DNA from 3 places in the Nocardioides endophyticus genome. Region 2 is predicted to be linked to each of the others. Evidence: predicted binding sites of a transcription regulator. Region 2 holds the regulator's gene; each other region holds the start of a gene.

What was found. The regulator LexA, encoded in region 2, represses DNA repair genes until DNA is damaged. The targets are predictions, from matches to a motif close to TCGAACANNTGTTCGA.
Region 1: ABEA33_RS25345 (SAV_6107 family HEPN domain-containing protein) is a predicted target of LexA. The motif match lies at 4,346-4,361, and genes of this name have one in related genera.
Region 3: ruvC (crossover junction endodeoxyribonuclease RuvC) is a predicted target of LexA. The motif match lies at 1,230-1,245, and genes of this name have one in related genera.

Annotation. Positions count from the first base shown of each region.
Region 1 is NZ_BAABKN010000036.1:170,216-175,692, reverse strand. It holds gene ABEA33_RS25365 (DUF58 domain-containing protein) at 1-33, shown strand, start outside; gene ABEA33_RS25360 (transglutaminase TgpA family protein) at 30-2,417, shown strand; gene ABEA33_RS25355 (DUF3040 domain-containing protein) at 2,518-2,955, opposite strand; gene ABEA33_RS25350 (methyltransferase) at 3,101-3,823, opposite strand; gene ABEA33_RS25345 (SAV_6107 family HEPN domain-containing protein) at 3,843-4,277, opposite strand; gene ABEA33_RS25340 (hypothetical protein) at 4,432-4,881, opposite strand; gene ABEA33_RS25335 (YbaK/EbsC family protein) at 4,943-5,416, shown strand; gene ABEA33_RS25330 (ArsC/Spx/MgsR family protein) at 5,416-5,477, shown strand, end outside.
Region 2 is NZ_BAABKN010000014.1:165,010-170,486, forward strand. It holds gene ABEA33_RS10970 (ATP-binding protein) at 1-378, opposite strand, end outside; gene ABEA33_RS10975 (hypothetical protein) at 457-822, shown strand; gene ABEA33_RS10980 (DUF3052 domain-containing protein) at 819-1,226, opposite strand; gene ABEA33_RS10985 (LysM peptidoglycan-binding domain-containing protein) at 1,345-1,689, opposite strand; gene lexA (transcriptional repressor LexA) at 1,946-2,662, shown strand; gene ABEA33_RS10995 (phosphatase PAP2 family protein) at 2,751-3,575, shown strand; gene ABEA33_RS11000 (MXAN_6640 family putative metalloprotease) at 3,714-5,282, shown strand; gene ABEA33_RS11005 (ATP-dependent DNA helicase) at 5,266-5,477, opposite strand, start outside.
Region 3 is NZ_BAABKN010000026.1:107,652-113,128, forward strand. It holds gene ruvB (Holliday junction branch migration DNA helicase RuvB) at 1-79, opposite strand, end outside; gene ruvA (Holliday junction branch migration protein RuvA) at 76-669, opposite strand; gene ruvC (crossover junction endodeoxyribonuclease RuvC) at 666-1,205, opposite strand; gene ABEA33_RS20370 (YebC/PmpR family DNA-binding transcriptional regulator) at 1,340-2,119, opposite strand; gene pdxT (pyridoxal 5'-phosphate synthase glutaminase subunit PdxT) at 2,131-2,673, opposite strand; gene pdxS (pyridoxal 5'-phosphate synthase lyase subunit PdxS) at 2,727-3,614, opposite strand; gene pgsA (phosphatidylinositol phosphate synthase) at 3,607-4,236, opposite strand; gene ABEA33_RS20390 (hypothetical protein) at 4,306-4,641, opposite strand; gene ABEA33_RS20395 (ROK family protein) at 4,857-5,477, opposite strand, start outside.

The DNA of each region.
Region 1 (5,477 bases), on a different contig from region 2:
CAGAGCTCGCGCCAGGAGGGGGTGGCGACATGAGCCGCTCGCGGGGTCACCTGAGCACCAACATCCTCGTCGCCCTCGTCGCGGCGGGCACCACCTGGCTCGCGATGTCGGCGTGGCGCGACCTGACCGTCACGCCCGGCAGCTTCCTCAACCCGTTGCTGCTGCTCGCCGCGGTGGTCGCCGGCACCGGCACCGCAGCGCGGTGGTGGCGCTGGCCGGGACCGCTGGTCGTCCTCTTCCAGCTCGCGGTCACCGGGGTCCTGACCAGCCTCCTGCTGACGGGCTCGCCACTGCCGATCGGCGGGGCCTGGTCCGAGCTCACCGCGACGATCAGCGACGCGATGGACACCGCGCAGGGTTTCGCGGCCCCGGTGCCGGCCGAAGCGCCGCCGGTCGACCCACTGCTGATCCTCGGGGGCCTCGCCTGCCTCCTGCTCGTCGACCTGCTCGCCTGCACCCTGCACCGGGCGCCGTTGGCCGGGTTGCCGCTCCTGGCCGTCTTCACGATCCCGGTCGGGATGGTCGGGGACGCGGTCAGCTGGTGGATCTTCGCCGTGACGGCAGTGGGCTTCCTGTTCCTGCTCTTCCTCCAGGAGAGCGACCAGGTGTCGCGCTGGGGACGCCCGCTCGGCATCGACCAGGAGACCGGCGACCCGATCGCCTTCGGCGGCGGCGCGTCCACCGTGCGCGGCACCGCCGGGCTCGTCGGCGGAGCGGCCACGGCGCTCGCCGTGCTCCTCCCGGTCCTGATCCCGGCGACCGGCGTGCACCTCTTCGACTTCGGACCGGGCGGCGGCGGGGGTGACGACATCCGGGTCGACAACCCGGTGGCCGACCTGGTCCGCGACCTCAGGCAGGGTGAGGACATCCCGCTGATCCGGGTCACGACCAACGACCCCGACCCGTCGTACCTCCGGATCCTGACGCTCACCCGCTTCAACGACGCCGAGTGGAGCCCCGGCAACCGTGAGGTGCCGTCGGACCACCTCGCCGACGGCCAGATGCCGCCTCCCCAGGGCGTCTCCGCGGACGTCAGCCGCAAGGAGTACCCGTACGACGTGTCGGTGCTGCCTGACTTCGACTCACGCTGGCTGCCGACCCAGCCGCCGATCAGCCGCGTCGTGGCCGACGGCAACTGGCGCTACGACGACAAGACGATGGACTTCATCGCCGGAGACGACGACCTGAGCGCCGCCTCGCTGAACTACTCGATGACCGCCGTCGACCTCGACCTCACCTCCGAGCGGCTGGCCGACGCCGGGCCTCCGGCCGGCAAGGTCAGCGACATCTTCACCGACCTGCCCGATGACCTGCCGCCGATCGTGCACGACCTGGCGGTACAGGTCACCCAGGACGCGACCACACCGTACGAGAAGGCGGTCGCCTTGCAGAACTGGTTCCGCGACGACGGCGGCTTCACCTACTCGCTCGACCAGGCGCCGAGCGGCAACGGCAGCGACGCGCTTGTCGAGTTCCTGTCCGACGGACCCGGGGGCCGGACCGGCTACTGCGAGCAGTTCGCCTCGGCGATGGGCGTGATGGCGCGGGAGCTCGGCATCCCGGCCCGGCTCGGGATCGGCTTCCTGAACCCGGACCCCGACGGGCCGAACAGCTGGGTCTACAGCAGCCGCGACATGCACGCATGGCCCGAGCTCTACTTCGACGGTGCCGGCTGGGTGCGGTTCGAGCCGACGCCGTCCGGGCGCGCCGAGGACGTGCCGGGGTACACCGTCCCCGGCTCCGGCGCGGAGGAGGGGCCCAGCGACTCGCCGTCCGCCTCGGCGAGCACATCGGGACCGGTGCAGCCGAGTCGGCCGCGCGACAGCGAGAGCGCGGCGGCCGCGGCCGACGACGAGGCCAGTGCCGGCCCCGGCATCGCGTGGCTGCCGGTGCTCGGTGGTCTGGGCGGGCTGCTCGTGGTCGCCGGCGGCCTGCTGCTGCCCCGGACGCTCCGGTCGCGACGGCGCGAACGGCGCCTGTCGTCGGGCTTCGCGGAGCCGATCTGGGCGGAGCTGCACGACACCGCCGTCGACCTCGGCGTCCCCTGGCCGCGAAGCCGGTCGCCCCGGGCCACCCGGGCCGTGCTCGTCGAGCACTTCGGCGCGCCCGTCGGACCCCAGACGGCCGAGCGTCCGACGCACGGGCCCCAGCTCGCCCCCGAGGCAGTGAGCGCTCTCGACCGCCTCGTGCACACGCTCGAGCTGGACCGCTACTCGCGCTCCGGTGCGACCTTCGACCCGGTGCGGCTGCGCGCCGACGGCGAGGCGTGCGTCGCCGCCCTCGCGGGCGGCGCTCCGCGATCCGCCCGACGCCGGGCCGCCTGGTGGCCGCGCACCGTCCTGTCATCGCGCCGCCGCCGTACCTCCCCCGGCACCCTCGAGGCGAAGTTCGGCGGGGTCGTCGATCACGTGACGTGAGGCCGCATGGTCGGGGTAGTCCGCTGGCCTGAAACGAGAACGACCCGGCCGAGGATCTTGGCCGGGTCTACAGTGGATTCGTGCGCCTGGCGCGTCCTTGCTAGAACCCGCCGGAGTCTCGACGGCGGTTCCAGCGCTCGTTCATCCGGTCCATGAAGGAGCCGTGCGAGGCGGAGGAGCGCGATCGCTTGGTACGACGACCACCGTCGATGACGGTGAAACCGCCGCGGCTGGGGTGGCTCGCGCGGGGGTCGGCAGCGGCGGGGCCGTGCTGACCACGCAGCGACGCGAGCGCCACGGTGGCCGCGACCAGCATCACCACGAAGCCGGCGATGCCGAGCACCGGGATGCTCGCGACGGCACCGGTCATCAGGACCGCGACACCGCCAGCGAAACAGACGCCCGCGATGATCGCCCGGCGACGGGCGGACCGGCGGAAGGCCGTGCCGCGCAACGTCGAGGCGAACTTGGGGTCTTCCTCGACGAGGGCGCGCTCCATCTGCTCGAGCAGTCGGAGCTCCTCTTCCGAGAGTGGCACCGTTCCTCCCCAGGGTCATCGCCGGACAGATCTTCTCCGGCGACACCAAGTCTAGGCAGCGGCTGGGCATCCCGGTAGCCGGGATCGGTAATTTACCCCGGTAACAATCCGGACAACGGTCCCTGCCCATGCCGGCAGCACAGGCTCAGCGCGCCATCAGGTGCAGCTGGGCCGCCAGCGGCAGGTACTCCGGGCGCTCGGAGACGGTTCGTTCGAGGTCGACCAGGGCGGCCGTGGCACCGGGTTCGAGGTCGAGCAGGGAGCCCGGGACCAGGTCGGCGAACACGCGTACGCCGTGGACGGACTCGACCGCGAAACCCGCAGCGAAGACCACTGCGGTCACCTCGTCGGCCGTGAAGCGGTGGCCCGCGCGACCGTCGCGCTCCCCCGGTCCGGCATCGAGCAGCGCCTTCGCCTGCGCGAAGTGGCCGGCCATCGCCCGGGCGACCACGGCCGCGTGCCGCTGGGCGACCAGCAGGCTGAGGACACCACCGGGGCGCAGCACCTGACGCAGGGTCGCCAGGGCGGCGGCCGGGTCGTCGACGACCTCGAGCACGCCGTGACACAGCACCAGGTCGGCGCTGCTGGGCCCGGTGACCTCCAGCAGCGACGACAGATCGCCTTGCTGTGCGGAGACCTCGACCGAGAGCTCGCGGGCACGTCGGGCCAACGCCGCCAGCGCGTCCGGGCTGGGGTCGACGACCGTGACCCGCGCCCCGAGCTCGGCGACCCGGACCGCGAAGCCGCCGGTGCCGCCGCCGATGTCGAGGACGTCGGCACCCGCTGAGACGTGCGGTCGTACGGCATCCCAGACGACGGAGGTGCGAGCCGCCGAGCGGCGTTCGCTGGGCCGGGCGCTGTCGGTCATGCGCCAACCCTAGAGGGCTTCAGCCCGCGCGCACCGCCGCAGCCCGGATCTCCAACGGCAGGTGCGGCACCAACCCGAGGGAGCGCTCGATCACCGCCAGGAACCGGTCGGCGTCGCGGACCAGGTCGTCGGCCTCCCGCTCGGCGACCACTCGGCTCGACCCGGCTTCGGCCGCGGCCCGCTTGGCGGCGCCGCCGGCGAAGAAGGTGGCCCACTCGCTGAGCTCGGGCGCCACCTCGGTGAGCAGCACCCAGGCATTCTTCTGCGGACGCCGGCCGCGGCTGGCCGCGGGGCGGGCGCGCGCCGACAGCAACGCGGCCGCTGCCCGCAGCGCCGCCACGTGGGCGCAGGCGTAGCGGACAGGAGCCTCGGTCGCGGCGACGGCCTCGCTCAGCGACTCGGCCGCACGGGCGAGGTAGGAGTGGGTGGTCGCGGGCAGTGCGTAGGGGTTCATCGGGCACCTCTCCGGGTAGCGCCGGCCCGGCGGAGGCGAGGGTCGAGGTCACCTCCGCCGAACCGCGTTCGAACACATGTTCGAACGCCATCAAGGTACACCCGCCCTCCGACACCGCGTCAAGAGTGCGGACGAAGCCGACGCAGATGACGCGTCAGGTGCCGGCGGGCTCGGCGGCCGGCTCGCGCAGGTACGCCGAGGTGTCACGGTGCCAGAGCGCACCGACAACGCCCGCCTGGATCACCAGGCCGAGGACCGACAGCACCACGAAGAGCGTCGGCGGTCCGATCCGGAGGGTGGCCAGGGTGCTCAGCGCCATCAGCACCACCGTCACGGTGAGCGCTGCTCGAGCCCACCCGTGCCGGGAGCGGAAGAACTCCATCAGGACGAGGGCGAGCAGGGCCACCACGATCAGCATGACGACCACGACCGGCACGATCGCCGGCGGCTCCACCGATCCCGAGTTCACGCGGCCCGACTTCCACGCGTCCGTCAGCTCGCTCTTGAAGACGAGGGACAGGAGCGCGATCACTCCCGACAGCACGACCAGTGCCCAGGTCATCCACACCGCCATCGTCACCGATGCGGGCCGGTCCTGACTCATGCGTCTCCTCCTCGTCACCGGTCGCGCTCCTGGGGCAGCACGCTGCCCTAGGGTCTCGACCATGAACACCGAACACCCGTCGATCACCCGCTTCCGCGACGACCACACGCGACGTGGCGGCACCGGTGAGATCGTCATCCTGCCCGACTCGGTGCACACCGCGGCGCTCGCGGCCGAGGCTCTGGGGTGCGAGGTCGGTGCGATCGCGAACAGTCTGCTCTTCGACGCCGACACGACGCCGGTGCTCATTCTGACGTCGGGTGCCCACCGCGTCGACACCACCAAGGTCGCGACGGCGCTCGGTGTGAGCAAACTCAAGCGGGCGACGCCGGACTTCGTGCGCGAGCACACCGGCCAGGTGATCGGCGGAGTCTCCCCCATCGGCCACCCGGCTCCGGTGCCGACGTACCTCGATCCCTGGCTGCGCACGTACGACGTCATCTGGGCCGGCGCCGGGCACCCGGCCGCCGTCTACTCCACGACGTACGACGAGCTCGTGGCGATGACCGGGGCGCCCGAGATCGAGGTCGAGTGATGGAGATCTGGCTCAACCCGGCGTGCTCGAAGTGCCGCACGGCCGTCGCCGAGCTCGACCG
Region 2 (5,477 bases):
GCCACCGATCGGGGTGGTCGCACCGTGCAGCGGGAACACCGCCAGGGCGCGGGTGCCGGCCGCGCGCTGAATGGCCACCAGCTCGGCGTACCGGCCACCGAACGAGTCGAGGTCGCCGCAGACCACGACGCTGGTGCGCACGACTCCGGTCAGCGGCACGTCGTCGTACGCGTCGATGTGGCACCAGTCCGCGGCAGTCTCAGCAGCCGTGGCCGGCAGGAACCGTAGGCGTCGGCCGCCGCCCTCCACCAGGGCGACGCCGGCGCGCCGTACGGCGGGAAGGGCGAGCAGCTCATCGAGGACCGCCCGCGCGACCGCATCGACGTCGGCCGCTGTAGCCAGCCCGACGGGAACGGAACCTGCCCGGGAGTTCCCCACGCCCGACAGCGTAGTTCACCCCTTCGGGGGGACCGGCGCGTTGCCGCGGCGTCAGGGACGATCGGACACAATGGCGCGGTGACGGGTGCGACGGGAGGCAAGCGGGCGGGGTCTCGCCGCGGACCGCGCGCCAAGAGGTCGCTCCAGCCGGTCCTGCTCGTCCTGGCCGCCGGCATCACCCTGTCGGTCGTGGCCTGGGGATACCTCGTGTACGCCGCCATCGACTTCGGCTCGAGCGCCCGCGGTGGCGACTCCACGGCCTGGTGGTTCCTCGGCCTCGCGTCGGTCGGCGCAGTCGCGTGCCTCTTCTTCGGGCTGATGCTGGTCGCTCGCCTGCTGCGGCGCCTCGGCATCACCAGGGCGCCCGAACGACCCGCCCCCGCCGCCAGTGGCGACGAGCCTGAGTCGCCTCGCCCGATCGGTGGTCGGCGGGCGGCTCGCTAGCGGTCCTTGAGCCGGCGCACGAACTTCAGGCCCGACCAGGTGTCGTCGATCGCGGCAACCTTCACGTCGACCCAGCCCAGGCGCAGTCCGAGGGCGCGCACCGCTGCGTCGTCGAGGTCGCTCACGATGCCGAGCGCCTTCTGCGCTGCCTTCTTGGGCCAGCACACCCACACCATCCCGGCGGTCACGGTCCGGTCGAAGATCGTCGGCAGCCGCGACTCCAGCTCGCCCAGTCGGGTCTGGAAGGTCAGCGTGACGTCGAGGCTCGATCCCGGCAGCCGGCGTACGACGCGCGCGCCGGTCTGGCCCAGCTCGAAGCCCGCAGGGGCCCGGTCGAGCAGCACCAGGTGCTCGTCCCCTATCCCCAGCTTGCGCAGCAGCGGAGTGCCTGAGTAGCCAGCCATGGCGAAGACCCTAGTGAAGTGCCGCGAGGGGCGGAGCCACGTGGCTCCGCCCCTCGTCTTCCCCGGTCCGTCGAGCGGGGTCGAAGCGCTCGACGAAATCTGTGTGGCCTCGAGGCAGTCAGTCGACAGGAATGAGCAGGCGCTGGCCGGAGACGAGCATCCCGGAGTCGAGCGCGTTGAGCTTCGAGATGCGATCGATCATCGAGGCGACGTCGCCGTCGTCGGCGGCCGCTGCGGCGATGTCCCACAGGGTGTCGCCGGGGCCGACCATCACGACGGCGGACGGCTCGGGCGTGCCGGCCTTGTCGGTGGCGACGGAGCCCGCGGCCACCACGATGCCGACGGCAAGGACCGCCATCAGGGCCAGCATCACGACCACGACGCGGCCTCGCCGGGTGAGGCGGACCGTGCTGCGCGGGCGGGTGCTCGACTGGAACATCTGGTCGATCGTCATGGTGCTCATCGGTGGCTCCTGGGGAAGTGGTCTTCTCGGTAACACCATTTCTAGTGGCGGCCACCGACAGCCGGTCTCGGCCTGCCTGGACCATCATCTCGATCAGGTGTTCGATCGAACGTGTGTACGACGTTAGAGCACGTGTTCGAACGACGCAAGAGGTCGACCGAACAATTGTTCGATGGATCTTCGACGGCCGGTGCGCCGACACGCCCGTTCGAACAAATGTTTGAACCGAGCGGCCGCGATGGCTAGCGTGTGACCCATGGCCAAGAAGATGACGGTGCGCGAGCTGCCCGACGGGCCGCCCGATGCCACCGGGCTCACCCCGCGACAGCAGCGCGTCCTCGCGACGATCAAGGACTCGATCGAGATGCGCGGCTACCCGCCGAGCATGCGTGAGATCGGCGAGGCCGTCGGGCTGACCAGCTCCTCGAGCGTCGCCCACCAGCTGAAGACGCTGGAGGAGAAGGGCTTCCTCAAGCGTGACCCCAACCGTCCCCGGGCGCTCGAGGTGTTCCTGCCCGAGGTGATGGCCGCCCGACGTTCGCTCGGCACGGCCGACGACTCGTCGTACGACGAGACCGGCGTGGGCGACCAGGTGCCGTCGGCGGCGTACGTCCCGCTGATCGGCCGGATCGCCGCCGGTGGGCCGATCCTGGCGGAGGAGCGGTACGACGACGTCTTCCCGCTCCCGAAGCAGCTGGTGGGCGAGGGCGAGCTCTTCCTGCTCGAGGTTTCCGGCGACTCGATGGTCGAGGCGGCCATCTGCGACGGCGACTACGTGGTCATCCGCAAGGAGCAGACTGCGGAGAACGGGGACATCGTCGCGGCACTGCTCGACGGCGAGGCGACGGTCAAGACTCTGCAGCGCAAGGACGGAAAGGTGTGGCTCCTGCCGCACAACCCGAACTACGATCCCATTGACGGCACTGACGCGACCATCCTCGGGAAGGTGACTGCGGTGCTGCGGCGGGTCTGATCACCCGGGAATGACCTGATCGGACCCGGGGTTCATCAAGGGGGACATCCCCGATGGCACGGGAGGGCCGATGAAAGACGCTGGTGCTGTGACCACGGCACCTGCTCTTGCCCGCCAGCGGACGAAGACCCGCTGGGCTCGTGCTGCCCTCGAGCTGCTGCTCATCCTCGCGCTCTGGGTGTTCTACAGCCTGGCCCGGCTGCTCGCCGACACGAGCCTGCAGCCCGCGCTGGCCCGGGCCAACGACCTGCTCCACGTCGAGACCCTCCTGGGCATCCACTGGGAGGTTCCGCTCAACCAGCTCTTCACCGACCATCGCGTGCTCGGCCTTGCCGGCAGCTACTGGTACGCCTCGCTGCACTACGTCGTGACCGCGGCCGTGCTGATCTGGTTGTGGCGACTGGGCACCGACCGCTACGGGCCCGCTCGGCGGGCGCTCGTCATCGGCACGCTGCTCGGCCTCGCGGCGTACCTCGTGATGCCGACGGCGCCGCCGCGCTTCATCAGTGGATACGTCGACGTCCTCAGCCTGCACGCAGCCGACGGCTGGTGGGGCGCCGACGCGTCCGCACCGCGCGGACTGGGCGGGCTGACCAACGAGCTGGCCGCGTTCCCCTCTCTCCACGCCGGCTGGTCCCTGTGGGTGGCCCTGGCGCTGCAGGTCTACGCGACCCGCAGGTGGGTGCGCGTGCTCGGTTGGGCGTATGCCGTGGGCACCGCGATCGTGATCGTCGGGACCGGCAACCACTGGGTCATCGACGCTGTCGTCGGCTGGCTGGTGATTCTGGTCGGCTGGGCGGCCGCCCGGGCCGTCGGTCGCATCCCGCTGCCGCGACTGTGGCCACGCAGCGACCGGACCAGACGAACCCTGGACCCACCACCAGCACACGAGGACGCCCCAGTCGTCGACTGATGGCGGGGCCGGATCCCGCCGTCGGTCGAGCAGCGAGCACCCGCGCTGCGGGGGTCTCGACAAGCTCGAACCACCGGCGACCCGCCGCCGACGCGCCGGAGTTGGGCGTTTCTTGGCTCGATCGTGGACAGTGGTGGGGTGCGCCTTCCTACTCTCGGCCGTCTGACCCTGCCCGCGACGAGCCTGCTCGTCGGCGCGCTCGCCTGGGGGGTCATGAGCGCACCTGCGTACGCCGAGGCGGACAACCCCGAGCTCGTTCCTGCGACCGAGACGGGTGCGGCCGAGGCCGCGACCAGTGCGCTCGACCAGGTCGAGGGGATCCTCGACCCGACGGCGGTAGAGAGTGCCACCCCGTCGGTCGGCGACAGCCGGGACCTGACCCTGGCCCTGCGTGATCTGCGGCTGCGTCAGGACGACCTCCCGCGCGCCGAGCGGGCGCGCGCCCGGGCGCTGGCGGAGCGTCCCCCCAAGGCGTACGGCTGGGCCAACGAGCAGACCAAGGCCTTCGCCGCGGTCGTCGTCCACTGGGATCTCGGCAAGACGCCGATGTCCCACGTCGACGATGCGGGCGCCGTGGCCGACCAGGTGCTGGCGACGTACGCCGCCGCCGGCTACCGGGCCCCGATGTCGGACGGCACCGCGGGCGGCGACGCGCGGCTCGACATCTACCTGGTCGACTTCGGGGCGGCCGGCCACCCAGAGCTCTACGGCTTCTGCGACGCCTCCGAGCTCCCGGCGCAGAACGGCCCGTACAACACGCCGGCGTACTGCGCGTTCGACCACGACTTCGCGAACTTCCCGCAGCGGTCGTGGATCGAGAACCTCAAGGTGACCGCGGCGCACGAGCTCTTCCACGCCACTCAGTTCGCCTACGACTACACCGAGGACGCCTGGTTCATGGAGGCGACGGCGACGTGGGCGGAGGACGAGGTCTACGACGAGATCAACGACAACCGGCAGTACCTCGCCGCCAGCCCGCTGCGCCAGCCCGGACAGGCGCTGGACCAGTTCGACGCGAGCGGGCGTCAGTACGGCGAGTGGATCTTCTTCCGCTACCTGTCCGAGCGTTTCCCCGAGGCACAGGGCGAGCTGCCCGTGATCGTGCGCAAGATCTGGGAGCGCGCCGACAGCTCGCGTGGCCCCCGCTACGACAGCTACTCGATCCAGGCGGTGAGCAGGGAGCTCGCCTCCCGCGGCACCGACCTGCGTCGCGTGTATGCCCAGTTCGGCGCCGCCAACCGGCAGCCGGGACGGCACTACGAAGAGGGCTCGAGCTACCCGAAGGCCAGGGCCGCGCGATCGTGGACCTTCAGCCCGAAGCGGCACGACACCCGCTGGCAGGTCGCAAAGGTCGACCACCTCGCCACCAAGACCGTGCAGGTCAAGCCCAGCCGGTCCATGAAGCACTGGCGTCTGCGGGTCGTCGTCGACCTGCCGAACAAGAATCGCGGCGTTGCCGCGATCGTGACGACGTACGACAAGCGGGGTCGACCGACCAGCCGGTTCGTGCCCGTGTCGAAGCGCGGCAACGGCAAGGCCCTCGTCGCCTTCAACGCCCGCAAGGTCACCCGGGTCGACGTCACCCTCTCCAACGCCGGCATTCGCTACGGCGGGTGCTGGCGCGACATGGAGCACCGTTACTCCTGCAGCGGCACGCCGAAGGACGACAACCGCCGAATGCGCTACCGCGTCATTGCGGTGCGCTGAGCCGCTTCAACGCCTGTCGTACGACGGCGGGGTCGGTCGTCGTCCACATCGGCGGCAGGCTCGCCTTGAGGAAGCTGCCATAGCGCGCCGTCGCCAGGCGCGCGTCGAGCACGGCGACGACGCCGCGGTCGGTGTGGGTCCGGATGAGCCGACCGGCGCCCTGCGCGAGCAGCAGCGCGGCATGGGTGGCCGCCA
Region 3 (5,477 bases), on a different contig from region 2:
CACCGTCGGCCTCCGCAGCCGTCAGCGAGGCGAAGTGGACCTCCTCTGCCGCGGCCAGGTCGTCCTCGTGCATGCTCAGGCCTTGCTCAAGGTACGCAGCGCCGCTCGCAGCAGGGCACCGACGTCGGGACTGGAGCCGGCCTCGGGCGCGACGGCGTCGACGGCCTTCTCGGCATCGCGGGTCGTCCAGCCCAGGCCCATGAGCCCCTGGTGGACCTGGTCGCGCCACGACTCGCTCGAGGCGGCGGCCGCGGGGCGACCTCCTGTCGGGGCACCGATCCGGTCCTTGAGCTCGAGGATGATCCGCTGCGCACCCTTCTGACCGATACCCGGGACCCGGGTCAGTGTCTTGACGTCGTCGGAGGCGATGGCGCGGCGCAGGTCGTCGGGCGCGAGTACGGCGGTGATGGCCTGGGCGACCTTGGGGCCGACCCCGGAGGCCGTCTGGACGAGCTCGAAGATCTGCTTCTCGTCCTCGTCCGCGAAACCGAACAGGGTCAGCGAGTCCTCGCGCACGACCATGCTGGTGGGCAGCGTCGCCGAGTGACCCGGGCGCAACGTGGCGAGGGTGCCGGGCGTGCACATCAGCTCGAGACCGACTCCCCCGACCTCGAGCACGGCACTGGACAGCGTCACGGCGGCGACCTGGCCACGGACGAAGGCGATCATCTGCGTACTCTCCCGGGTATCGAGCCTGTCGAGGCACCGGCCGCGGCGAGGGCGGCATCGATGCGGGACTGGGCGCCTCCGCGCCAGATGTGGGTGATGGCGAGCGCCAGAGCGTCGGCGGCGTCGGCCGGCTTGGGTGGCGCATCGAGCCGGAGGATCCGGGTCACCATGGCGCCGACCTGCGCCTTGTCGGCCCGTCCGTTGCCCGACACGGCCGCCTTGACCTCGCTCGGGGTGTGCAGTGCGATCGGCAGCCCGCGCCGGGCGGCGCAGACCATCGCGATGCCGCTCGCCTGGGCCGTGCCCATCACGGTGCTGACGTCGGAGCGGGCGAAGACCCGCTCCACCGCGACCGCGTCGGGCCGGTACTCGTCGAGCCAGGCGTCGATGCCCTTCTCGATGGTCACGAGGCGCTCGGGCACCGGCAGGCCGGACGACGTGCGCAGCACGTTGACGTCGACCAGAGTGAGTGGTCGCCCCACCATGCCGTCGACCACGCCCATGCCGCAGCGGGTCAGCCCCGGGTCGATCCCCAGCACGCGCATCGGTCAGCCCTCCTGTCGAACACCTGTTCGGTGTCCACGCTAACCGTTGCTCCTCGGCTCACCGGGTCTCGACACGCCGGTCGTCTTGCTCGACCACCATCAGCGAGTCCGCCGGCGCGTCCTCGCTACGCGTCGATCGACTCGAGCACCTCGTCGGGGATGTCCGCGTTGCTGTAGACGTTCTGGACGTCATCGAGGTCGTCGACGGCATCCACGAGCCGGAAGACCTTGCCCGCGACCTCGACCTCGGCGACCGGGATGTCCATGGTCGCCACGAACTGGACCTCGGCGGAGTCGTAGTCGATGCCGGCAGCCTGGAGCGCCGTACGGACCGCCACCACGTCGCCGGACTCGGACTGGATCTCGAAGCTGTCCCCGAGGTCGCTCACGTCCTCGGCGCCCGCGTCGAGGGTCGCCTCGAGCACGTCGTCCTCGCTGACCTCCCACGGCTTGCCGCCGCGCTCCTGGCTCTTGCCGACCACGACGACGCCCTTGCGGGTGAAGAGTCGGGAGACCGAGCCGGGGTCGGCCATGGTGCCACCGTTGCGGGTGACCGCGGTGCGGACCTCCATCGCGGCCCGGTTGCGGTTGTCGGTCAGGCACTCGACGAGGAGCGCCACGCCCTGGGGCCCGTAGACCTCGTACATGATCGTCTCGTAGTTGACGCCGCCGCCGTCGAGGCCACCGCCGCGCTTGACCGCGGAGTCGATGTTCTTGTTCGGCACCGACTGCTTCTTCGCCTTCTGGATGGCGTCGTACAGCGTCGGGTTGCCGGACGGGTCGGGGCCACCCATCTTCGCCGCGATCTCGATGTTCTTGATCAGCTTCGCGAACAGCTTGCCGCGCTTGGCGTCGACGATCGCCTTCTTGTGCTTGGTGGTCGCCCACTTGGAGTGGCCAGACATACGTCCCTCTTCTACTCAGCCTCGGACACGAGGTCCACGAACAGGCGGTGCACCCGGGGGTCGCCACCCACCTCGGGGTGGAACGACGTCGCCATCAGCGAACCCTGACGGACCGCGACGATCCTACCCGCGGCCTCTCCTCCATCGACACGGGCGAGCACCTCGACCCGGTCGCTGACGGCCTCGACCCACGGCGCCCGAATGAAGATCGCGTGCACCGGAGCGTCGAGGCCCGAGAAAGCGAGGTCGCCCTCGAACGAGTCGACCTGTCGCCCGAAGGCGTTGCGGCGCACGGTGATGTCCAGCCCGCCGAGCGTCTCCTGGTCCGCCGTACCGTCCTCGATCCGGTCGGCCAGCATGATCATCCCGGCGCAGGTCCCGAACGCCGGCATTCCTTCCTTGAGGCGGTGCCGGATGGGCTCGAAGAGGTCGAACGTGCGAGCCAGCTTGGCCATCGTCGTCGACTCACCACCCGGGATGACGAGCCCGTCGCAGGCGTCCAGCTCGGAGGTACGCCGTACCGTCACCGCGCGGACGCCGAGACCGTCGAGCATCCGGACGTGCTCTCGCACGTCGCCCTGGACGGCGAGGACGCCGACGGTCCGGTTCACCAGCCGCGCTCGGCGAGCCGGTGCGGCTGCGGGATGTCCTCGACATTGATCCCCACCATCGCCTCACCCAGACCACGCGACACCTTCGCGACCACGTCCGGGTCATCGTGGAACGTCGTCGCCTTCACGATCGCCTCCGCACGCTGCGCCGGGTTGCCCGCCTTGAAGATCCCCGACCCCACGAACACACCCTCAGCACCCAGCTGCATCATCATCGCCGCATCCGCCGGCGTCGCGATCCCACCCGCGGTGAACAGCACCACCGGCAGCTTCCCGGCCCCGGCAACCTCCTTGACCAGGTCGTACGGCGCCTGCAGCTCCTTCGCCGCCACGAACAGCTCGTCGCCCTCCAACGCCCCCAGGCGACGGATCTGCTTGCGAATCGTGCGCATATGCGTCACCGCGTTCGAGACGTCACCGGTGCCGGCCTCGCCCTTGGAACGGATCATCGCCGCGCCCTCGGTGATCCGCCGCAGCGCCTCACCCAGGTTGGTCGCACCACACACGAACGGGACCGTGAACGCCCACTTGTCGATGTGGTTCTCGTAGTCCGCCGGCGTCAGCACCTCCGACTCGTCGATGTAGTCCACACCCAACGACTGCAGCACCTGCGCCTCGGCGAAGTGGCCAATGCGGGCCTTGGCCATCACTGGGATCGAGACGGCCTCTATGATCGAGTCGATCATGTCCGGGTCGCTCATCCGGGACACGCCGCCCTGGGCGCGGATGTCGGCCGGGACCCGCTCGAGCGCCATCACCGCGACCGCGCCCGCATCCTCAGCGATCTTCGCCTGCTCGGCGTTGACCACATCCATGATCACGCCACCCTTCAGCATCTCTGCCATGCCGCGCTTGACCCGGGTAGTGCCTGTGCTTTCACTCATGAGGAGAGCGTAGTGCCGCCTCCGCCAGCGCCTGCTTCCGGACCACCCAGACGCGTTGGCAGACCGTCACGGTGGACGCGATCGCCAGTGCCCAGAGGGCGATGTACATCAGGACCGGCAGGTCGAAGATGGCCCCCAAACCGGTCATCACCAGGATCGCGACCAGGCGGTCGGCGCGCTCGGCGATGCCGACCTTGACATCGAACCCGAGGGTCTCGCCGCGCGAGCGCGCGTACGACGTGACGCCGCCCATGAGCAGGCAGACCAGGCTGAGCACCAGATAGAGCTTGCTCGGCTCCTCCCAGGCGAAGTAAAGGGCGAGACCGATGAAGATCGCACCGTCGCCGACCCGATCGAGGGTGGAGTCCCAGAACGCGCCGAACTTGCTGACCCGGCCGGTCGTCCGCGCCATGTAGCCGTCCAGCAGGTCGCTGAAGACGAACGCGGTGATGACGAGGACGCCGGTGAGCAGCTTCCCCTGCGGGAAGAAGACCAGCGCTCCGGCACACACTCCGAGTGTGCCGACGAGCGTGACGGCGTCGGGGCTGACGCCGAGACGGATCAGCAGGTGGGCGACCGGAGAGATGACCTTCGTGAAGAAGGCGCGGAAACGTTCCATCATGGCGGCAGCAGGCTACCGGTCCGGCCGTCAACCACCCACCACGCCGCCCTACGCCGACCTCACGACCGATCAGCAGGTGACGTCGGTGTCGCCGCCGTCGACGCTGAGGCCGTGGGCCCGCGTGCAGAACGCACCTTCGCCCAGGTTCGTCGTCCACTTGAACGTCGACGTGGTATGGGACGACGGCGGCGCGTTCCAGTAGCCGGTGCGCCTGGTGTACACCGTGCCGTCGAGCGGGCTGTAGAGCTCGCAGGTCCAGTTGACCCTCGTTCCGGAACGCCAGCCCGCGAACGAGCAGCTGAAGTGCTCCGTGCCGTCGACGTTGTAGGCCGGCCTCTTCGCCGTCGCCGTTCCCGGAGAGTAGGCGTTGGCCGGCGACGCCCCGGGCAGCAGGAGAGCCGCCACCAGGACGAATGTGCCGCCGACTGCGCGTGTACGGGATCTCTTCAGCATTGCGCACCTCATCCACTCGTCGAAACCCGAGACCATCGGGAGCGAAGGTCTGTGCACGCCGGCCGCCCGTCACGCATGCGTCGCAGTCTTGGCGCGCTAACGGTGGATCCTCTACCTACGGACCTCCCATGTCAAGGAAGTCCTGCGCCGGCGGGTGTGACGGCCGATTAAACGGCTTGCGGCACGGCCTGGGGGTGGTCGAGCACCGGCCCGAAGGCGAGCTCGGCCGCACCGATCAGCGGTGAGTCGTCACCGAGAGCAGCGGATCTGAGAGCGGCATCGCCACGCGGGGACAGCAGGGTGTTGCGCTGGACGGACTCGACCACGCGAGACTCCGCGGCCCGCCACACCTGTGCCAACGAGCCCCCGAGCACGACGACCTGGGGATTGAACAGGTTGACGATCGCCCGGATGCCCACTCCGCACCAGTCGGCGACGTCGTTGACCGCCTCCGCGGCGCGGGGCTCCCCCGCCCGAGCAGCGGCGATCACCTCGGCCACGGCCTCGGGCCCGCCTCCGGCGAGCCGGCCGGCCCGCTGCAGCAGCACGTTCTCACCGACCTTGGTCTCCCAGCAGCCGACCGCCCCGCAGCGGCACGCAGGCCCGGCGCCGTCGACCTGCATGTGGCCGACCTCGCCGGCGTACCCGCTCGCACCCGTCAGCGGTCGCCCGCCGACCAGGAAGCCGCCGCCGATGCCCACGCTGGCGCTCAGGTAGGCGACGTCAGAGAAGCCCACCGCAGCACCCCGGATGTGCTCGGCGAGCACGCCCAGGTTGGCGTCGTTGCC